Regions from separate parts of the Arthrobacter sp. fls2-241-R2A-172 genome, predicted to be linked through region 3. Evidence: riboswitches for the same ligand, from Rfam matches in the RefSeq annotation. Region 3 holds a riboswitch; each other region holds the start of a gene.
What was found. A riboswitch is a leader RNA that binds a small molecule or an ion and turns the genes downstream of it on or off. The one in region 3 is predicted to bind glycine.

Region 1 (6,155 bases), on a different contig from region 3:
CCCGGAACGGCAATCACAGTGGCAGAACTCGTGGCTGAGCCGCAGCTCGGACTGACGCTCCTGGCCGGCGCCTCCGGACAAGACAACCGCATCACCTGGGCTCATACCTCCGACCTCCCCAGGCTGTGGGAATGGGTCACGGGCGGCGAACTCATGATGACCAACGGGTTGTCCATCCCGTCCGATCCGGCGGGACAGGTTGCGCTCGCCGAGGCCCTGGTGGATGCAGGTGCCAGCGCTCTGGCAATCGGGGAAAAGATGCACGCGCCACCGCTGACGGCCGAGTTCCTGGCGGCCTGCGAACAGTTGCCCCTGCCCCTGCTCAACATTCCCTACCCCCTGCCCTTCATCGCGATTGCCCGGTCGGTTGCAGAGTCCTCGCTGCTCGAAGAATCGCGTCGGCTTCGGCAAACCGCGCGGGTCTATGACCTGCTGCGGACCGCTGGCGCCTCCGAGGACCACTGGCAGAGCCTGGTCCTGAGGTTGGCCACGGAGCTGGATTCGGAACTTTTCGTGGTGGACCGCCGCTGCCTGCATCCATGGCATCCGGAGGGCCATCCGCTGCCCGGCTTCCTTGTGGAGGAATGGTCGCCGCACCCGGGCCAGGTGTCCGTTGCAGGCAAGAACTTCCAGTGGCACCGGATCCGTGGCCGGCACGTGCTGACCATGGACATTCCCACCCACGCGAATGCGCTCCTGGTTGTGCTGCCCAACAGCGAACCGCACCCGGACGCCGTCGTACTCCTCCACGCCGCGACCGTGCTGGGACTGCAGCTCTCACGGATTGTCTTGTCGCTGGAAAGCCGCCACCGGCTGGCCGGTGAGTTCCTGCTGCAGGCCACGGATGGGCGGCTCGGGGTGGCGGAAATGGAAAGCCGGATGGTCTCGTTTGGCATACCGGCCGCGGACTTCCTGATGGTCGCCATGGCCGCGGGCAACGCGACGGAACCGCACGACGACCGGCTGGCCGGCGTCCACATCGACCTGTGGCGGCACGGGGTTGCGTCGGCGTCCTTGAAGCGGAACAACCGGCTCCATGTGGTGGTCCCGGCGGATGTGTCCGATGAGGTCCTGGTGCATTGCAGCGGCGTTGGCAGCGTGATCGGGATCAGCACGCCCGCTGCTGTGGCCGGAATCCAACGGGCGCTGCAGGAGTCGCTGTGGGCCTTGGGTTCGGCACGCGCCAACAGGCTGGAATTGGCCCGATACGCGCAGGGACCGTCGTGGCTTGGGTTGACCGGATTCGAGGAAGGGACGGCGTTGGTGCGCCGCTTGCTGGGCCCGGTTTTCGACTATGAGCAGAGACAGGACGGCGATCTGATCCTGACCCTGAGGACATATTTGGATTCTCAACGTTCCTGGCAAAAGACGGCTGCGACGCTGTTCGCGCACCGGCAGACCATCATCTACCGGATCCGGAAAATCGGTGAGTTGACGGGGCTGGACATGGGCGAAACGTCCACGGTTGCGCAGTTGTGGTTCGCACTGCAGATCCACGAAGCGATGCATCAGTAGCCACAGCTTGCTTGCGCTTTTTCAAAACAACCCGCTATGGTGTGAAGCGTGTCACTCACGTGATGCAACGCTTTTGATCTGCGGCGGGAGAGTCCTGCCGGTACATCCAGTCAGGCGCCGTAGGAGCAAATCCTCCCCAGGAATCTCTCAGGCCCATGTACCGCCGCGGTTAGGCAACTCTGGAAAGCAGTCCGGGAAACCGGGCTCACCGACGGTGCAAGCAGGCAACCATTCCTGCGGAATCTCTCAGGTCCAATACAGAGCGGGGAGGAACCCACATCATCGTGGCGCTCAGCAGGCGCCTGAATCATGGAGTTCCTCTTGACTGTTCAATCAACCCCCACCGCGTTCGCGGACCGGCATATCGGCGCCCGCCGCCAGGCCGATGTTGACACCATGCTCAAGGCCATCGGCCTTGACTCTGTCGACGGCATGGTGGACATTGCTGTCCCAGATTCCATCCGCCAGGACACTGCGCTGAAGTTGCAGGACGCCCTCACCGAGGTGCAGGTCCTCACTGAGCTGCGCAAGCTGGCTTCCAAGAACAAAACCGCCGTGCAGATGATCGGCCAGGGCTACTACGACACCGTGACGCCGCCCGTCATCCGCCGCAACATCCTCGAATCCCCGGCTTGGTACACGGCCTACACCCCGTACCAGCCGGAAATTTCCCAGGGCCGCCTCGAAGCGCTGCTCAACTTCCAGACCATGGTCCAGGACCTCACGGGACTTCCCGTGGCCAACGCCTCGCTGCTGGACGAAGCTACCGCCGTTGCCGAGGCAGTGCTGCTCATGCGCAGGGCGAACAAGGCTGTGAAGGACGGCAAGACCGTCCTGGACGCCGACCTCCTCCCGCAGACCATCGCAATCGTGAAGGGCCGCGCCGAGGCGCTGGGTTTTGAGGTCGAGATCGCGGACCTCTCTGCCGGCCTGCCCGACGGCGACATCAACGGTATCGTCCTGCAGCAGCCGGGCGTTTCGGGCCGCGTTTTCAACCATGCCCCGGTGATCGCCGAAGCCAAGGAACGTGGCGCCTTGGTCACTGTCGCGGCCGATCTGCTGGCGCTCACCCTCATCACGCCCCCGGGCGAGCAAGGTGCCGATGTCGCCGTCGGAACCGCGCAGCGTTTCGGTGTCCCGCTGTTCTTCGGCGGCCCGCACGCCGCGTACATGGCCGTCCGCGAAGGCATGGAGCGCACGCTTCCGGGCCGCATCGTCGGCGTCTCCAAGGACAACGCGGGCGTCCCCGCCTACCGCCTGGCCCTCCAGACCCGCGAGCAGCACATCCGCCGCGAAAAGGCCACGTCCAACATCTGTACAGCCCAGGCATTGCTGGCCATCGTGGCCTCGATGTACGCCGTCTACCACGGCCCGGAAGGCCTGAAGTCGATCGCCGAAACCGTTCACGGCCATGCACGAACGCTGGCGACGGCGCTGAAGGCGGCTGGCCGCGAACTCGTGACCGAGTCCTTCTTCGACACCCTCACGGTCCGCGTCCCCGGCAAGGCTGACAAAGTCATCGCCGCCGCCGAAGCCCGCGGCATCAACCTGAGGTTCATCGACGCCGACACCGTGGGCGTCTCGATTGATGAAACCACGACGCCGGAGGTCCTCTCCGCCGTTGCCGTCGCCTTCGGTGCCGGTCCGGTGAAGGACGCGGCGGGCTTCGAGCTGCCCTCGGACGTGGTCCGGACCAGCGATTTCCTGCAGCACCCGGTGTTCAACACGCACCGTTCCGAGACGCAGCTGTTGCGCTATATCCGCAAGCTGTCCGACCGGGACCTCGCACTGGACCGCACCATGATCCCGCTGGGTTCGTGCACCATGAAGCTCAACGCCACGGCAGAGATGGAAGCCATCTCCTGGCCCGAGTTCGCCTCCATCCACCCCTTCGCACCGGACCACCAGACGGCCGGCTGGCGCGAACTCATCGAGGACCTGGAAGCCGACCTCACGGAGATCACCGGCTACGACCAAGTGTCCATCCAGCCGAACGCCGGTTCGCAGGGTGAGCTCGCGGGCCTGCTGGCGATCCGCGGCTACCACCTGTCCCGGGGCGACGAGCAGCGCACCGTTTGCTTGATCCCCGCTTCCGCCCACGGCACCAACGCTGCGTCCGCGGTGCTGGCCGGCATGAAAGTGGTTGTGGTCGCGACCGCCGCTGACGGCACCATCGACCACGCGGACCTGACCGCCAAGATCGAAGCCAACAAGGACGTCCTGTCCTGCATCATGATCACCTACCCGTCCACGCACGGTGTCTACGACGCCGACGTCGTTGAGGTGTGCGACGCCGTTCACCAGGCCGGTGGTCAGGTGTACGTCGATGGCGCGAACCTCAATGCCCTGGTTGGCCTTGCCCAGCCGGGCAAGTTCGGCGGCGACGTCTCCCACCTGAACCTGCACAAGACCTTCTGCATCCCGCACGGTGGCGGCGGTCCCGGTGTTGGACCCGTTGCTGCGAAAGCCCACTTGGCCCCGTTCATGCCCGGCGATGCCAACAAGGCCGCCCACGAACCGGGTCATGGCGTGGCGATTTCCGCTTCGCGGTATGGATCCGCAGGTGTCTTGCCGATCTCCTGGGCCTACGTGAAGCTCATGGGTGGCCAGGGCCTCACCGAAGCCACCAAGTCGGCACTGCTGGCCGCGAACTACGTTGCTTCCCGGTTGGATGAGCACTTCCCGGTTCTCTACACCGGTGAAGGCGGCCTGGTTGCGCACGAATGCATCCTGGACCTCCGCGAGCTGACGGCACGCACGGGTGTTACTGCTGAAGACGTGGCCAAGCGCCTGATCGACTTCGGTTTCCACGCCCCCACCTTGGCCTTCCCGGTTGCTGGGACCCTGATGGTGGAACCGACCGAGTCCGAGGACCTGGCCGAAATCGACCGTTTCATCGAAGCCATGATCACCATCCGTGCCGAGATCGAGCAGGTGGCCAGCGGTGATTTCACTGTCGAGGAGTCGCCGCTGCGCAACGCGCCGCACACCGCTGCCGCCGTCGTGAATTCCGACTGGGACCGCTCCTACCCGCGCGAGCAGGCCGCCTTCCCCGTCCACCACCTCAAGCAGGACAAGTACTTCCCGCCAGTGGGCCGCATCGACGGCGCAGCCGGCGACCGCAACCTGGTGTGCTCCTGCCCTCCGATCGAATCATTCGAGAACTAAAGGATCCCGATCATGACTGAGAACTACACGGCTCTGTACGAGCAACACAAAAAGGCGGGCGCCTCCTTCACCGACTTCGGTGGCTGGCAGATGCCGCTGAAATACGAGTCCGAGCTCGCCGAGCACCACGCAGTCCGCAACGCCGCTGGCCTGTTCGACCTCTCCCACATGGGCGAAGTCTGGGTCACCGGGCCGGAGGCTGCGGCGTTCCTGGACAACGCGCTGGTGGGCAAGTTGTCCGCGATCGCGGTGGGGAAGGCCAAGTATTCGCTCATCTGCGACACCGACGGCGGCATCATCGACGACCTCATCACGTACCGGCGCCCCTCGCCCGAAGAAGGCGTGGACCGGTACCTGGTGGTTCCCAACGCGGGCAACGCCAAGATCGTCGCGCAGGCACTTCGCGAACGTGCAGCCGGTTTTGACGTTTCCGTGGAGGACGCCTCCGCCGAAACTTCACTGATTGCCGTGCAGGGACCCAACGCCGAGGGCATCCTGCTGAAACTGGTCCCCGGTGAGCAGCACGCGCTGGTCACGGAGCTGAAGTATTACGCGGCCGTTGAGGTTTCGATCAACGGGCAGGACCTGCTGCTGGCACGCACCGGGTACACCGGCGAAGACGGCTTCGAGATCTATGTCCCGAACGTCGACGCTGCCGTACTGTGGGAAGCCCTCCTTGAAGCCGGTGAAGGCCAGGGTCTCATCCCGGCAGGGCTCGCCGCCCGCGACTCCCTGCGCCTCGAAGCCGGAATGCCCCTGTACGGGAACGAGCTCTCCCGCCATGTGAATCCCTACGCCGCCGGACTGGGACCCGTGGTTTCCCTGGCCAAGGAGGGTGATTTCGTGGGCAAGGAAGCACTCGCCGCGATCAAGGCTGCGGGTGTCGGATCCGCTCTCGGCCAGAAGCTCGTGGGGCTCAAGGGTGCCGGCCGTCGTGCCGCCCGTGGGCACTACTCGGTCCTCAAGGACGGTTCCCTGATCGGTGAGGTGACCTCGGGGCAGCCCAGCCCGACGCTCGGTTACCCGGTCGCTTTGGCGTATGTCGACGTCGAACATTCCGTCGTTGGCACTGTGGTCGACGTCGATCTCCGCGGCAAGGCCGAGCAGTTTGAAGTCGTGCAGCTGCCCTTTTACAAGCGTCAAAAGTAACTCCCAGAGAGAAGGAACCGGAATGAGCAAGGTAGTTTCTGAATTGAAATACTCGGCTGAGCACGAGTGGGTTGCCGCCGATGGTGGCGGGCCGGTAGGCATTGGGATCTCCGCCGTCGCTGCGGACGCACTGGGCGACATCGTCTACGTTGACCTGCCCGAGGTCGGTTCCACTGTGACCGCAGGCGAAACCTGTGGCGAAGTTGAGTCCACCAAGTCGGTCTCCGACCTGTACTCGCCCGTCACCGGCGAGGTCACCGAAATCAACGACGCCGTTGTTTCCGACCCCGCCCTTATCAACAACGATCCCTACGGTGCAGGTT
Region 2 (6,155 bases), on a different contig from region 3:
GATCTCCGAGGAGACATCGCGGAGGAGGTTCAGCAGGAGGTAGTCCCGCGTCCAGCTCCAGGATTGCAGGGATGTGTGCTCGTCCGGCGCAAACAGCACCGTCAAGGAACGTGTGCCCGCCAGGTAGTCCTCGAAGGCAGCCCCGAGCAAGGACCCTGCCGGGTAAACAGTGCCATCAACGTCCCAGTCCTTCTGGGGGCGGAACAGCAGCCAGTCGCGGTGGGCGCTGATGTTCACGTCGGTTGGTACATCGATGGCCACCCAGGATCCGTCCCGCAGCACCCACGTGCTGCGGTTGTAGAAGTCGATGTAGTCAACGGCAAAGGTCCGCTCAAAGCCGGGGGTGGAATCGTGGCTCACCATGGCCAGCATGTGGTCTTCGGGGATTTCGAAAAGCCGTTCAGCATCGGCCAAGGCCTCCCCGCGGCGGAGTTTGACGCCGGTCCGGGCGTACGAGGAGGTCGTGGCCGGGAGCCCGTCCGCGGTGCTGGAGACCAGCAGGGTATCGGCATCGAGCCAGCTGACGCTGCCCTTGGCGGTGGGGAGGTCGAAGCCGCCCTCAACGAAGGTGCGCGATTCGACGTCGAACTCGCGGTGGCGGTCCGCGTCGCCGCCGTCCGGGGACAGCGACACCATGGCCAGCCGGTACTCGTTTCCGTCCGCAGGGCGGAGGAAACCGGCCCCATGGAAGACCCATTCGACGCCCTCCGCTGCAGCCAGCGCATCAACGTCCAGGAGGACGTCCCATTCAGGAGCGTCGGTGAGGTAGCTATCCCATGTGGTGCGGCGCCAGAGACCCTTGGGGTGTTCCTGGTCTTTCCAGAAGTTGTAGTAGAACCCGCCGCGCTTGGAGACCATGGCAATGCGGTCCGTTGAGTCCAGGACCTCAAGGATTCCGGCTTCGACGGCGGAGTATTCAGCGTCCTCAAGCAATTCTTCGGTTCGCGCGTTCTGTTCCCGGACCCATGCAAGCTGCTCTTCGCCATGGATGTCTTCGAGCCAGATGTTTTCATCCGTGGGTTCAGGCGCAACCTCAGCGGCGTGGCGGGGACGGCCTGGCGCAGCCTCGTTCCCGGGAAGTGGCGTCTGATCAGCTTCTGTGGTGGTCATTGCCCCATCCAAGCAACACTTTTCAACAGTAAGCAAGTCACGCAGAAGTTAGGCTTGAGCGTGGCTAAATCCGAAACCAACCGTGTTGCCCTGCTGGGGGCTGGCCCCCGGGGCACCAGCGTCCTTGAGCGGTTGCTCGCGAATTGGGCTGCCGGGGGTCATGCTGTGCGCGCGTCGGGGGCCACCCTGCACATCGACGTGGTGGATCCTTTCCCCGCGGGTTCGGGCCACGTGTGGCAGCCGGGGCAGTCCCGGCTCTACCTGATGAACACCCAGTCGTTTTATCCGACGCTCATCCCGGAGGACCCTGAGCTCGCTCCTCCGCTGGCCGGTGGTTCGTTCGACAAGTGGCGCGAGGCCCGGCGTCGTGATGGCTTGGGACTGGACGACGCCGAAAAGGCGGAGCTTGCCACCCTCGAATCGCATGACTTCCCCAGCCGTGCCCTGTATGGGCGGTACTTGCGCCAGACCCTGGATGGCTTGCTCGAGCGGCTGCCCGACGGCGTCAAGGTCACGTTCCATGAGACCTCCGCCGTCGCGGCGCGACCGGTGAAGGACGGAACAAAAAACGCGTTCGACGTCGAACTCGCCAACGGTGCCACCCTCACCGTCGGCTCCGTGGTCCTCGCGTTAGGTCATATCGAGTCCCGGCTGAATCCCGAGCAAAGGTCTTTCAAGAGCGCGGCGGAGGAGCAAGGACTGCTCTATTTTCCGCCGGCGCCACCCGCCGACGTTGAGTGGGAGGCGGTGCCGGATAACGAGCCGGTGCTGATCCGCGGAATGGGATTGAACTTCTTCGACGTCATGGGACAGCTGACGGAGGGCCGCGGCGGGAAGTTCGTCGAGGCCGGTTCTCCGGGGGCAGGGGTGTTGGAGTATCGGGCATCGGGCCGGGAACCCAGGATTATTGCTGCCTCCCGGCGGGGCACCCCTTACCGGGCCAAGGCGGGGCTGGCGGGTTACTACCCCAGCAGCATCACCATGCGCTACCTGACCGAAGACGCCGTGGACCGGTTTCGCGCGGCCGGAATCCAGCCCGGTTTCGACCACGATCTTTGGCCGCTGCTGCACCGTGATGCGCTGTGGGCGTATTACTCAACGCTGGCCCGCTCACAACCCACTGCGATCAAGGACCCCGCGCAGTTCCTGGCGGACCTCGAGGACGCACTCCAACCGCACGCGCACACCACAGCGAAGTGGGAGAACGACGTGGGCGATCTCGTGGAAAAGCACGTCGTCGCGTCCCGTCGGCTGAATCTTCGCGGGCTAGCCGCGCCGCTGGCAGGGCGTACTTTTGCGTCCAGGCGGGAGCTGGACGCGGCCATCACGGCATACCTTGATGATGACGCGCGCCGATCGGCTTTGGGCGAATCGGACCCTGTGAAGATGGCCATCGGAGCACTCCACACCGGCCGCGCGATCCTGAAATCCGTGGTGGCTGATGGTGGCATCACGGACGAATCCTGGTTGGCAGGGCTTCGGGGCTGGTTCGAATCCTTCGTCGAAGGGCTGGCCAGTGGGGCGCCCGCGCTGCGTTCGGAGCAGCTGGCCGCCCTGGCGCGTGCCGGCGTCGTAAGTTTTGTTGGCCCGGACCCGAAGTTCAGTGTGGACCGGAGCGCGAAACTGTTCCGTGCGGTTTCGCCATGGGTGCGCGACGCGCCGGTGGAAGCCCGGACCCTGATCGAGGCGATGTCGCCTGCCAACAGGGTGGGCATCAATATGTCACCGCTGCTGGAGCAGCTCATGGCTGACGGGTTGGTCCGAACCAAGATCATGATGAGCGTCGAAGGTACCCCGATGCAGACCACGGGTCTGGACGTCGTGCCACATCCGTACCGGCCCTTGGCGGCGAACGGGGCGGTCACCGAGAACCTTTACGTGCTGGGCCTACAGTTGTCTGCCTCACAGTGGGGCACGGCCATCGCGGCGGAGGCCCGGCCCCGAACCGGGCAGGCCTATGCCAGCGGACAGCGGACCCTGCGGGACGCCGACGAGATTGCGCGTAGCATTCTGGCCCGCTGAGGACTCAGGGTTGCAGTGCCGCCCGGCCTTCGTTAGTGTGTGAGCTGCATCACCGACTGGTGGTGCGCGCTTTTGATCCGCGGCGGGAGAGCCCTGCCGGTACATCACCACAGGCGCCGTAGGAGCAAACCCTCCCCAGGAATCTCTCAGGCCCATGTACCGCCGCGGCGAGGCAACTCTGGAAAGCAGTCCGGAACGCCGGGCTCACCGAAGGTGCAAGCAGGCCCACGCCTGCGGAAACTCTCAGGTCCATCTACAGAGCGGGGAGGAACCCGAATCTTGTGGCACCCCGTGCCGCCTGAACGATGGAGTTCCTTTGACGATTCAGCGCCCACCTTCAACCGGTACCGATTCCCCGCATCTTGAGCGGCAACTCACCAACCGCCACATCCAGCTCATCGCCATCGGCGGAGCCATTGGAACCGGCCTCTTCATGGGCTCCGGCAAGACCATCTCCGCCGCCGGCCCGTCCGTCATCTTCGTGTACATGATCATCGGCTTCATGCTGTTCTTCGTCATGCGTGCCATGGGCGAATTGCTGCTCAGCAACCTGAACTACAAATCCTTCAGCGACTTCGCAGCTGACCTCCTGGGCCCCTGGGCCGGCTTCTTCACCGGCTGGACATACTGGTTCTGCTGGGTCATCACGGGGATCGCGGACGTCATCGCTATCGCAGGCTATTCGCAGGAGCTGTGGCCTTCCCTTCCCCTCTGGGTGCCGGGTCTCATTACCATCGGCATCCTCCTGCTACTGAACCTGGCAACGGTGAAGGCATTCGGCGAAACCGAGTTCTGGTTCGCTCTCATCAAGATCGTCGCCATCGCGGCCTTGATCATTGTTGGCCTGTTCATGATTTTCAGTGGCTTCCAGTCCGACGCCGGCCCCGCCAGCTTCACCAACCTCTGGAGCCATGGAGGCTTCTTCCCGAACGAATTCATGGGCTTCGTCGCCGGATTCCAGATAGCGGTCTTCGCTTTCGTAGGCATCGAACTCGTGGGCACTACTGCGGCCGAGGCCAAGGACCCGGAAAAGAACCTGCCCAAGGCCATCAACTCGATTCCCATCCGCGTGCTCCTCTTCTACGTGGGCGCCCTGATCATCCTGATGTCCGTCACCCCGTGGACCCAGTTCGCTGCCGGTCACAGCCCGTTCATTGCCATGTTCTCCCTGGCCGGCCTGGGCGCAGCAGCCACGATCGTCAACCTGGTGGTCCTCACGTCCGCCATGTCCTCAGCCAACTCCGGGATCTACTCCACGTCCCGCATGGTGTTCGGCCTGGCCCAGGAAGGCGATGCCCCCAAGGTCTTCGGCGCGCTCTCCGGACGCAAAGTACCCCGCAACGCACTGTTTCTGTCCTGCGTCCTGTTGCTGTCCGGCGTCGTGCTCATGTACGCCGGCCAGGACGTCGGCAAGGCGTTCGACATGGTGACCACCGTGTCTGCCGTCTGCTTCGTCTTCGTGTGGTCGATCATCCTGGCCAGCTACCTGGCGTTCCGGAAGCGCCGTCCCCACCTTCACGAGTCTTCGGCGTTCAAGATGCCGGGTGGAGTGGCCATGGTGTGGGTGGTGTTCGCATTCTTTGCCTTCGTGCTGTGGGCGCTGACCACCCAGCCGGACACGCTCGCGGCGTTGCTCGCAACGCCCCTGTGGTTCGTGATTTTGGGGGTCGCTTGGGCGGTACTCCGACGCCGTCCGGCCCACCTGGCCCGGTACGCCGCTTTCCAGGCCGAGCTGCGCAGCGATGCTGCCAGGGTCCAGGACCCGGAGCCGGCAAACAAGTAACCACAAGACAGGCCCCTCACGAACCAATCGTGAGGGGCCTGTCTCTTGGGGGCATGCTACGGGGCGCTTAGCCTCTAAGGCATTTCTGGTACTGCAACCATTCGATGCCGTACCGCAGCCATCCCACAATGTCGTACCACTTGGACGGCTTGGTGGGCGGGGTGCACTGCGGCGGGTTGGGTCCGCTCGTTGCCACCTTGACCAGGGCCTTCACCACCGTTCCGGACTCGACGGCGGTCAGCACCAGGGTGCCGGTACCTGCGGCCGCTGCAGCGGGCACCTTCACGTTGACGGTCGCCGCGCCGGCGGATACCGGGACGTCCCCGAGTGCCACGGAGGCGCCCTTGGCGTCGATAAAGACCGCTTTCAGCAAGGTGTTCGCAGGGCTGCCGATGGAGGTCAGGTTCAGCTTGGAGACCGCCAGCGTGATGGATTCGCCAGCCTTGACCTCGGCTGCGGTGGAGTTTGCCACAGCAACTGAGCGGCGCGCGAAGTCCGGCGAGACGGGGTTGTGCGCCTGAAGGTACTTGATCCAGGCGTCACGGTCCACCAGGCCGGTGTCTTTCGTGTTGCTGCCCTCCTTGAAGACCCGGAAGTTGTCACCGCCGGTTGCCAGGAAGCTGAAGGTACCGATCCTGTACTGCTTTGCGGGGTCGATCACAGCGCCATTGACCCAGATGCCGGTAATCCGGTCACCCGCAGGACGGGCAGCATCGTAGGTGTAGTTGACGTTCTTGGACACCCCCAGCTGCTGGTACGGGCGGCTTGGTACGGTACCGTCCGGGTTGGTCTGCCACTGCTGCTCCAGGAGCGTTTTGAACTGTGCACCCGTCAGGGACGTGGTCCACAGGTTGTTCACGAACGGCAGGACCGCGTTGGCCTCGGCGTAGGTGATGGTGCCATCCGGCGCGTAGTACAGCTCGTTGCGCAGGCCGCCGGGGTTGACGACGCCGATTTCCGCCGCGCCGAGTTCGGGCGCCTTGAGCGTGTCCACCAGGGAGTCCGCTACCAGGTTGCCCAGCGTGGATTCGCTGGCGCGGTCGTCCCGCTTGGGGGCGCCTCCGGCAGGGTCCGGGGTGAATGCTGTGGTGATATCGGCGGTCACGGCACCCACGGCCTGGTTGCCGATTTCAGCAGCCTGGGCCAGGGCCTTATCCACGATGGTTTTCACTGCGGCCGCCCGCGGGTAGGCCGCGACGAGGCTTTCAGCGGTTTCGGTGGTCCTGTCCACGACTGCTGC
Region 3 (6,155 bases):
CCGCGGCTGATGCCCCAAAGCCGTGCACTGCGAATTCTTTGATGCCGTAGACAAACGGAGCCATGGTCAAGATGGACAAAGCGATGCTGGGGACATCCACGCGGCCCGGGTTCGCGTCTTTGGACTCGGGGATCAGGACCTTTCCGAAGGCGAGCAGCGGCAGCAGCAGGAAGGCTGCCACCAGGAAGACGGCACCCCACCAGAAGTGTTCCACCAGCCAACCGCCGAAGATCGGCCCGAGGGCAGCACCGCCTGAGAACCCGGCCGCCCACACGGCAATAGCGAGCCGGCGGCGGTTGGGGTCGGTGAAGATGTTCCGGATCAGGGAAAGCGTTGAGGGCATCAGCATGGCGCCGAAAACGCCAAGGGCGGCGCGTCCGCCAATCAGCCATTCTGCTGAGGGCGCGAACGCAGTAGCAGCCGAAACCGCAGCAAAGCCCGTGCTGCCGATCAGAAGCAGCCGCCGTCGGCCGATCCTGTCGCCGAGGTTGCCCATGGAGACGAGGAGTGCGGCCAGGACCAAGGGGTAGGCGTCAACGATCCAGAGCAGTTGCACGCCACCGACATCGAGGGATCGGGCGATCTCGGGCAGGGCAAAGGTGAGCGCGGTGTTGTCGACGGCCACCAGCAGTACCGGGAACATCAGGAGTGCCAGGGCCGTCCAGTCGCGCCACGGTGCAGGGCCCATGACGGGACGAGCTGAACTGGGAGCTTGGGTGGAGGACGGCGAGAACATGTCTTTACTGTACCGTCCAGACGGTATAGTTTCAAATTAAACCCCAGCAAGCCTTTAGGGAATGATGTACTCATGCCACGAAAACCAGTTGCCCGGGACGCCGTCCTGGATGCCTACGAATCCCTCCTTATAGAGGTGGGGGAGCGGGCCGCCACGCTCGACGCAGTTGCCAAGCGTGCCGGCGTCTCGAAGGGCGGGTTGCTGTACCACTTCCCCAACAAGGAGTCGCTGATCAGCGCCCTCCTGGAACGCCTGGACCAACTGGCAGTACAGGACATTGAGCAGATGAGGGCCGCGCCGGACGGTGCCGCTGCCTACTTCATCCGGACGTCATTGTGGGCCGGGACGCCGATGGACCGCGCTTTCGTCGCTGCTACCCGGCTGGCCGAGGTTGCCCACGAAGAAACGCGTCGCAGGTTTGCCGGAATCCAAAAGCAGTGGCTTGATGTCCTGGCCAAGGATGTCGGACCCGAGGTAGCGAAGGCCGTTAGCTACATGGGCGACGGACTGTATTTCAACGCAATGTTCGAGGGCGGCCAGGAGGCTAGCGACGGCGGCCGGGAAGCCGACGTCAAAATCCTGCTCGGAGTGCTGGAGCGGCTGCGGAAGTAGCGCATCATCCCATTTGCGGCGACGCGCCACACGTAGGACAATTAACCCTTGTGGCCTGCCTGAAATCGGGCCGCGTTATAACTGAACATTGCCTATGATCTGCGGCGGGAGAGTCCTGCAAGCACGTGATGCAGGCGCCGTAGGAGCAAACCCTCCCCAGGAATCTCTCAGGCCCACGCACCGCCGCGGCAAGGCAACTCTGGAAAGCAGCAGGCGCTCTGACCACCGAAGGGTGAAAGAGTGCTGTGCTCACCGACGGTGCAAGCGATGTTGTTCCAACAACGCGGAAACTCTCAGGTCCAATACAGAGCGGGGAGGAACCCAGCCACTGTGGCGTACCCAAACGCCGCCCAAGTAATGGAGTTCCTTCGTGACGGTTAGTTCTGCCTCCACCACCTTCGTTGATCGGCATATTGGCGCCCGCCGCCAGGCCGACATTGAGACCATGCTCAAGTCCGTGGGCTACGACACCGTTGACGCGTTGGTCGACACCGCCGTCCCCAACGACATCCGCCAGGACGTCGCCCTCACCCTGCAGAACGCCCTGAGCGAAGTCGAAGTCCTTGCCGAGCTCCGCAAGCTCGCCTCCAAGAACAAGACCGCCGTGCAAATGATCGGCCAGGGCTACTACGACACCGTCACGCCGCCGGTGATCCGCCGCAACATCCTCGAGTCCCCGGCCTGGTACACCGCCTACACCCCGTACCAGCCGGAAATCTCCCAGGGCCGCCTCGAAGCGCTCCTCAACTTCCAGACCATGGTCCAGGACCTGGTGGGCCTGCCCATCGCCAACGCTTCCCTCCTGGATGAAGCAACGGCTGTGGCCGAAGCCGTGCTGATGATGCGCCGCGCCAACAAGAACAAGTCCGCCCAGGACGGCAAGACTGTCCTCGACGCCGACTGCCTCCCGCAGACCATTGCGATCGTGAAGGGCCGCGCGGAAGCGCTCGGCTTCGAAGTTGAGGTAGCCGACCTGAGCGCCGGTCTTCCGGAAGGTGCCATCAACGGCGTCGTCCTCCAGCAGCCCGGCGTTTCCGGCCGCGTGTTCGATCACTCCGCCGTCATTGCTGAAGCCAAAGAGCGCGGCGCGCTGGTCACGGTCGCCGCCGACCTCCTGTCCCTCACGCTCATCACCCCTCCGGGCGAGCAGGGCGCCGACATCGCTGTTGGTTCCGCCCAGCGCCTGGGCGTGCCGCTGTTCTTCGGCGGCCCGCACGCCGCGTACATGGCCGTCCAGAAGGGCCTGGAGCGCTCCATGCCCGGCCGCCTGGTAGGCGTTTCCAAGGACGACGCCGGTGTCCCCGCCTACCGCTTGGCGCTGCAGACCCGCGAGCAGCACATCCGCCGCGAGAAGGCTACGTCCAACATCTGTACAGCCCAGGCACTCCTGGCGATTGTGGCCTCCATGTACGCGGTTTACCACGGCCCCGAGGGACTGAAGGCAATCGCGGAGACCGCCCACGACCACGCCCGGACCCTGGCCGCATCCCTGAAGGCTGCCGACGTCGAGGTCCTCCACGGCTCGTTCTTCGACACCATCACGGTCCGCGTCCCGGGCAAGGCCGCCGAGCTGGTGGCCGCAGCTGAGGCCAAGGGCATCAACCTGCGCGGCGTCGACGCCGACACGGTTGGCATCTCAGTGGATGAAACAACGACGACGGCGATTGTCGCCGACGTCGCAAGCGTCTTCGGCGCTTCGGTAACTGAAGCCGTTGAAGGCTTCGCGCTGGAATCCTCCGTTGAGCGCACCAGCGACTTCATGCAGCACCCGGTGTTCAACACCCACCGCTCCGAAACCCAGCTCCTGCGTTACATCCGCAAGCTGTCCGACCGGGACCTCGCGCTGGACCGCACCATGATCCCGCTGGGTTCGTGCACCATGAAGCTCAACGCCACGGCCGAAATGGAAGCTATCTCCTGGCCGGAGTTCGCTTCCATCCACCCGTTCGCGCCGGACTCCCAGACAGAAGGCTGGCGTGAGCTCATCACCGACCTCGAGGCACAGCTGACCGAGATCACCGGCTACGACCAGGTCTCCATCCAGCCGAACGCCGGTTCCCAGGGTGAACTCGCCGGGCTCCTCGCGATCCGCGGCTACCACCACTCCAACGGTGACGAGCAGCGCAACGTCTGCCTCATCCCGGCTTCCGCCCACGGCACCAACGCTGCCTCTGCCGTCCTGGCGGGCATGAAGGTGGTGGTCGTTGCCACCGCGCCGGATGGCACCATCGACCACGTAGACCTCAAGGCCAAGATCGAGGCCAACCGCGACGCCCTCTCGGCAATCATGATCACCTACCCGTCCACGCACGGTGTCTACGATGCCGACGTCCGCGAAGTCTGCGACGCCATCCACGAAGCCGGCGGGCAGGTCTACATCGACGGTGCCAACCTCAACGCCCTTGTTGGCCTTGCCCAGCCGGGCAAGTTCGGTGGCGACGTCTCGCACCTGAACCTGCACAAGACCTTCTGCATCCCGCATGGCGGTGGCGGTCCCGGCGTTGGTCCGGTTGCCGCCAAGGCACACCTGGCACCGTTCATGCCGGGCGATGCGGCTTCCTGGACCGAAGGCAACGACGTTCCGATTTCCGCATCCCGCTTTGGTTCCGCCGGTGTCCTGCCGATCTCCTGGGCATATGTGAAGCTCATGGGTGGCCAGGGCCTCACCGAAGCAACCAAGTCCGCGCTGCTCGCTGCGAACTACATCGCGTCCCGCCTCAACGACCACTTCCCGGTGCTCTACACCGGCGAAGGTGGACTCGTGGCACACGAGTGCATCTTGGACCTGCGGGAACTGACGGCCAAGACCGGCGTCACCGCTGAAGATGTGGCCAAGCGCCTCATTGACTTCGGCTTCCACGCCCCCACGCTCGCCTTCCCGGTTGCAGGGACCTTGATGGTGGAGCCCACCGAGTCCGAAGACCTCGTGGAGATCGATCGCTTCATCGAAGCCATGATCACCATCCGCAAGGAAATCGACCAGGTCGCTGCCGGTGACTTCTCCGTGCAGGACTCCCCGCTTCGCCGCGCGCCCCACACGGCAGCCGCCGTCGTAAGTTCCGACTGGGACCGCGCCTACCCGCGTGAGCAGGCTGCCTTCCCGGTCCACCACCTGAAGCAGGACAAGTACTTCCCGCCCGTTGGCCGCATCGACGGCGCAGCCGGAGACCGCAACCTGGTCTGCTCCTGCCCGCCCATCGAAGACTTCGAGAACTAGGGGGTTCCGGAAAATGACTGAGAACTACACGGCCCTCTACGAAGAGCACAAGAAACTCGGCGCCTCCTTCACCGACTTCGGTGGCTGGCAAATGCCGCTCAAGTACTCCTCGGAGCTGGCTGAGCACCACGCCGTCCGCAAATCCGCAGGCCTGTTCGACCTCTCCCACATGGGCGAAGTCTGGGTCACCGGGCCGGAAGCTGCTGCGTTCCTGGACTACTCCCTGGTAGGCAAAATCTCCGCCATGGCCGACGGCAAGGCCAAGTACTCGCTGATCTGCCAGGAAGACGGCGGCATCATCGATGACCTCATCACCTACCGTCGCCCCTCACCCGAAGAAGGTGAGGACAAGTTCCTCGTAGTCCCCAACGCGGGCAACGCGAAGGTAGTGGCTGACGCCCTTGCCGAACGGGCCGCCGGATTCGACGTTGTGGTTCAGGACGCCTCCGCCGAGACCTCACTCATCGCCGTCCAGGGTCCCCTTGCGGAATCGATCCTGCTGCGGCTCGTGCCTGCCGAGCAGCACTCCCTGGTCACGGAACTGAAGTATTACGCCGCCGTCGAGGTCACGTTCCTGGTGGCCGGCAGCGGCCAGGACCTGCTCCTGGCCCGCACCGGCTACACGGGCGAGGACGGCTTCGAGATCTTCGTGCCCAATGAATCCGCCGCAGCCCTGTGGCAGGCCATTGCCGCAGTCGCGGATGACGGCGAGCTCATCCCCGCCGGCCTCGCATCCCGCGACTCCCTCCGGCTCGAAGCGGGCATGCCCCTCTACGGCAACGAACTTTCCCGTGAGGGCAACCCCTTCGCCGCAGGACTTGGGCCCGTGGTTGCGCTGTCCAAGGAAGGCGACTTCGTGGGCAAGGAAGCCCTGGCTGCCCTGAAGGCGGACGGGGCCGGGTCCACTACCGGCCGCAAGCTCGTTGGCCTCAAGGGCCTGGGGCGCCGCGCCGGACGCAGCCACTACCCGGTCCTGAAGGACGGAGCGGTTGTTGGCGAAGTGACCTCCGGCCAGCCCAGCCCGACGCTCGGCTACCCGGTAGCGTTGGCGTATGTCGACGTCGAGTTTGCCGAGGTTGGAACCGCGCTGGACATCGACCTGCGCGGCAAGGCCGAGCCTTTCGAGGTCGTTGCCTTGCCGTTCTACAAGCGCCAAAAGTAGCCAGTTTTTCATTCACCACACGTTAGGAAACAGAATGCCCAAAGTAGCGCCCGAACTTCAGTACTCCGACGAACACGAGTGGGTTTCCCGCGGCGAAGGGAACTCGGTGTCTGTTGGTATCTCCGAGGTTGCCACCGACGCACTGGGCGACATTGTCTATGTTGACCTGCCCGAGGTCGGTTCCACTGTGACCGCAGGCGAGACCTGTGGCGAAGTTGAGTCCACCAAGTCGGTCTCCGACCTGTACTCGCCCGTCACCGGCGAGGTCACCGAAATCAACGACGCCGTTGTTTCCGACCCCGCACTGATCAACAATGATCCCTACGGTGCAGGCTGGCTGTTCAAGGTGGCCGCCGAGGCCGACGGTCCGCTGCTTTCCGCCGAGGAATACGCCTCCAAGAATGGCGGAGACCTGTCCTAGGTATCCC

Region 1: linked by a shared signal. The riboswitch ahead of gcvP (aminomethyl-transferring glycine dehydrogenase) and the one ahead of gcvP (aminomethyl-transferring glycine dehydrogenase) in region 3 are both predicted to bind glycine.
Region 2: linked by a shared signal. The riboswitch ahead of cycA (D-serine/D-alanine/glycine transporter) and the one ahead of gcvP (aminomethyl-transferring glycine dehydrogenase) in region 3 are both predicted to bind glycine.

What each region holds. Positions count from the first base shown of each region.
Region 1 covers NZ_JARVTB010000012.1:187,801-193,955, forward strand. Annotated here, with positions in the region: gene QRM57_RS17155 (PucR family transcriptional regulator) at 19-1,515, shown strand; glycine riboswitch at 1,590-1,688, shown strand; gene gcvP (aminomethyl-transferring glycine dehydrogenase) at 1,837-4,683, shown strand; gene gcvT (glycine cleavage system aminomethyltransferase GcvT) at 4,696-5,832, shown strand; gene gcvH (glycine cleavage system protein GcvH) at 5,855-6,155, shown strand, end outside.
Region 2 covers NZ_JARVTB010000001.1:524,457-530,611, forward strand. Annotated here, with positions in the region: gene QRM57_RS02470 (prolyl oligopeptidase family serine peptidase) at 1-1,110, opposite strand, end outside; gene QRM57_RS02475 (FAD/NAD(P)-binding protein) at 1,171-3,132, shown strand; glycine riboswitch at 3,206-3,304, shown strand; gene cycA (D-serine/D-alanine/glycine transporter) at 3,449-4,915, shown strand; gene QRM57_RS02485 (ExeM/NucH family extracellular endonuclease) at 4,983-6,155, opposite strand, start outside.
Region 3 covers NZ_JARVTB010000003.1:86,928-93,082, forward strand. Annotated here, with positions in the region: gene QRM57_RS05970 (MFS transporter) at 1-736, opposite strand, end outside; gene QRM57_RS05975 (TetR/AcrR family transcriptional regulator) at 809-1,348, shown strand; glycine riboswitch at 1,444-1,541, shown strand; glycine riboswitch at 1,543-1,666, shown strand; gene gcvP (aminomethyl-transferring glycine dehydrogenase) at 1,719-4,565, shown strand; gene gcvT (glycine cleavage system aminomethyltransferase GcvT) at 4,579-5,727, shown strand; gene gcvH (glycine cleavage system protein GcvH) at 5,762-6,148, shown strand.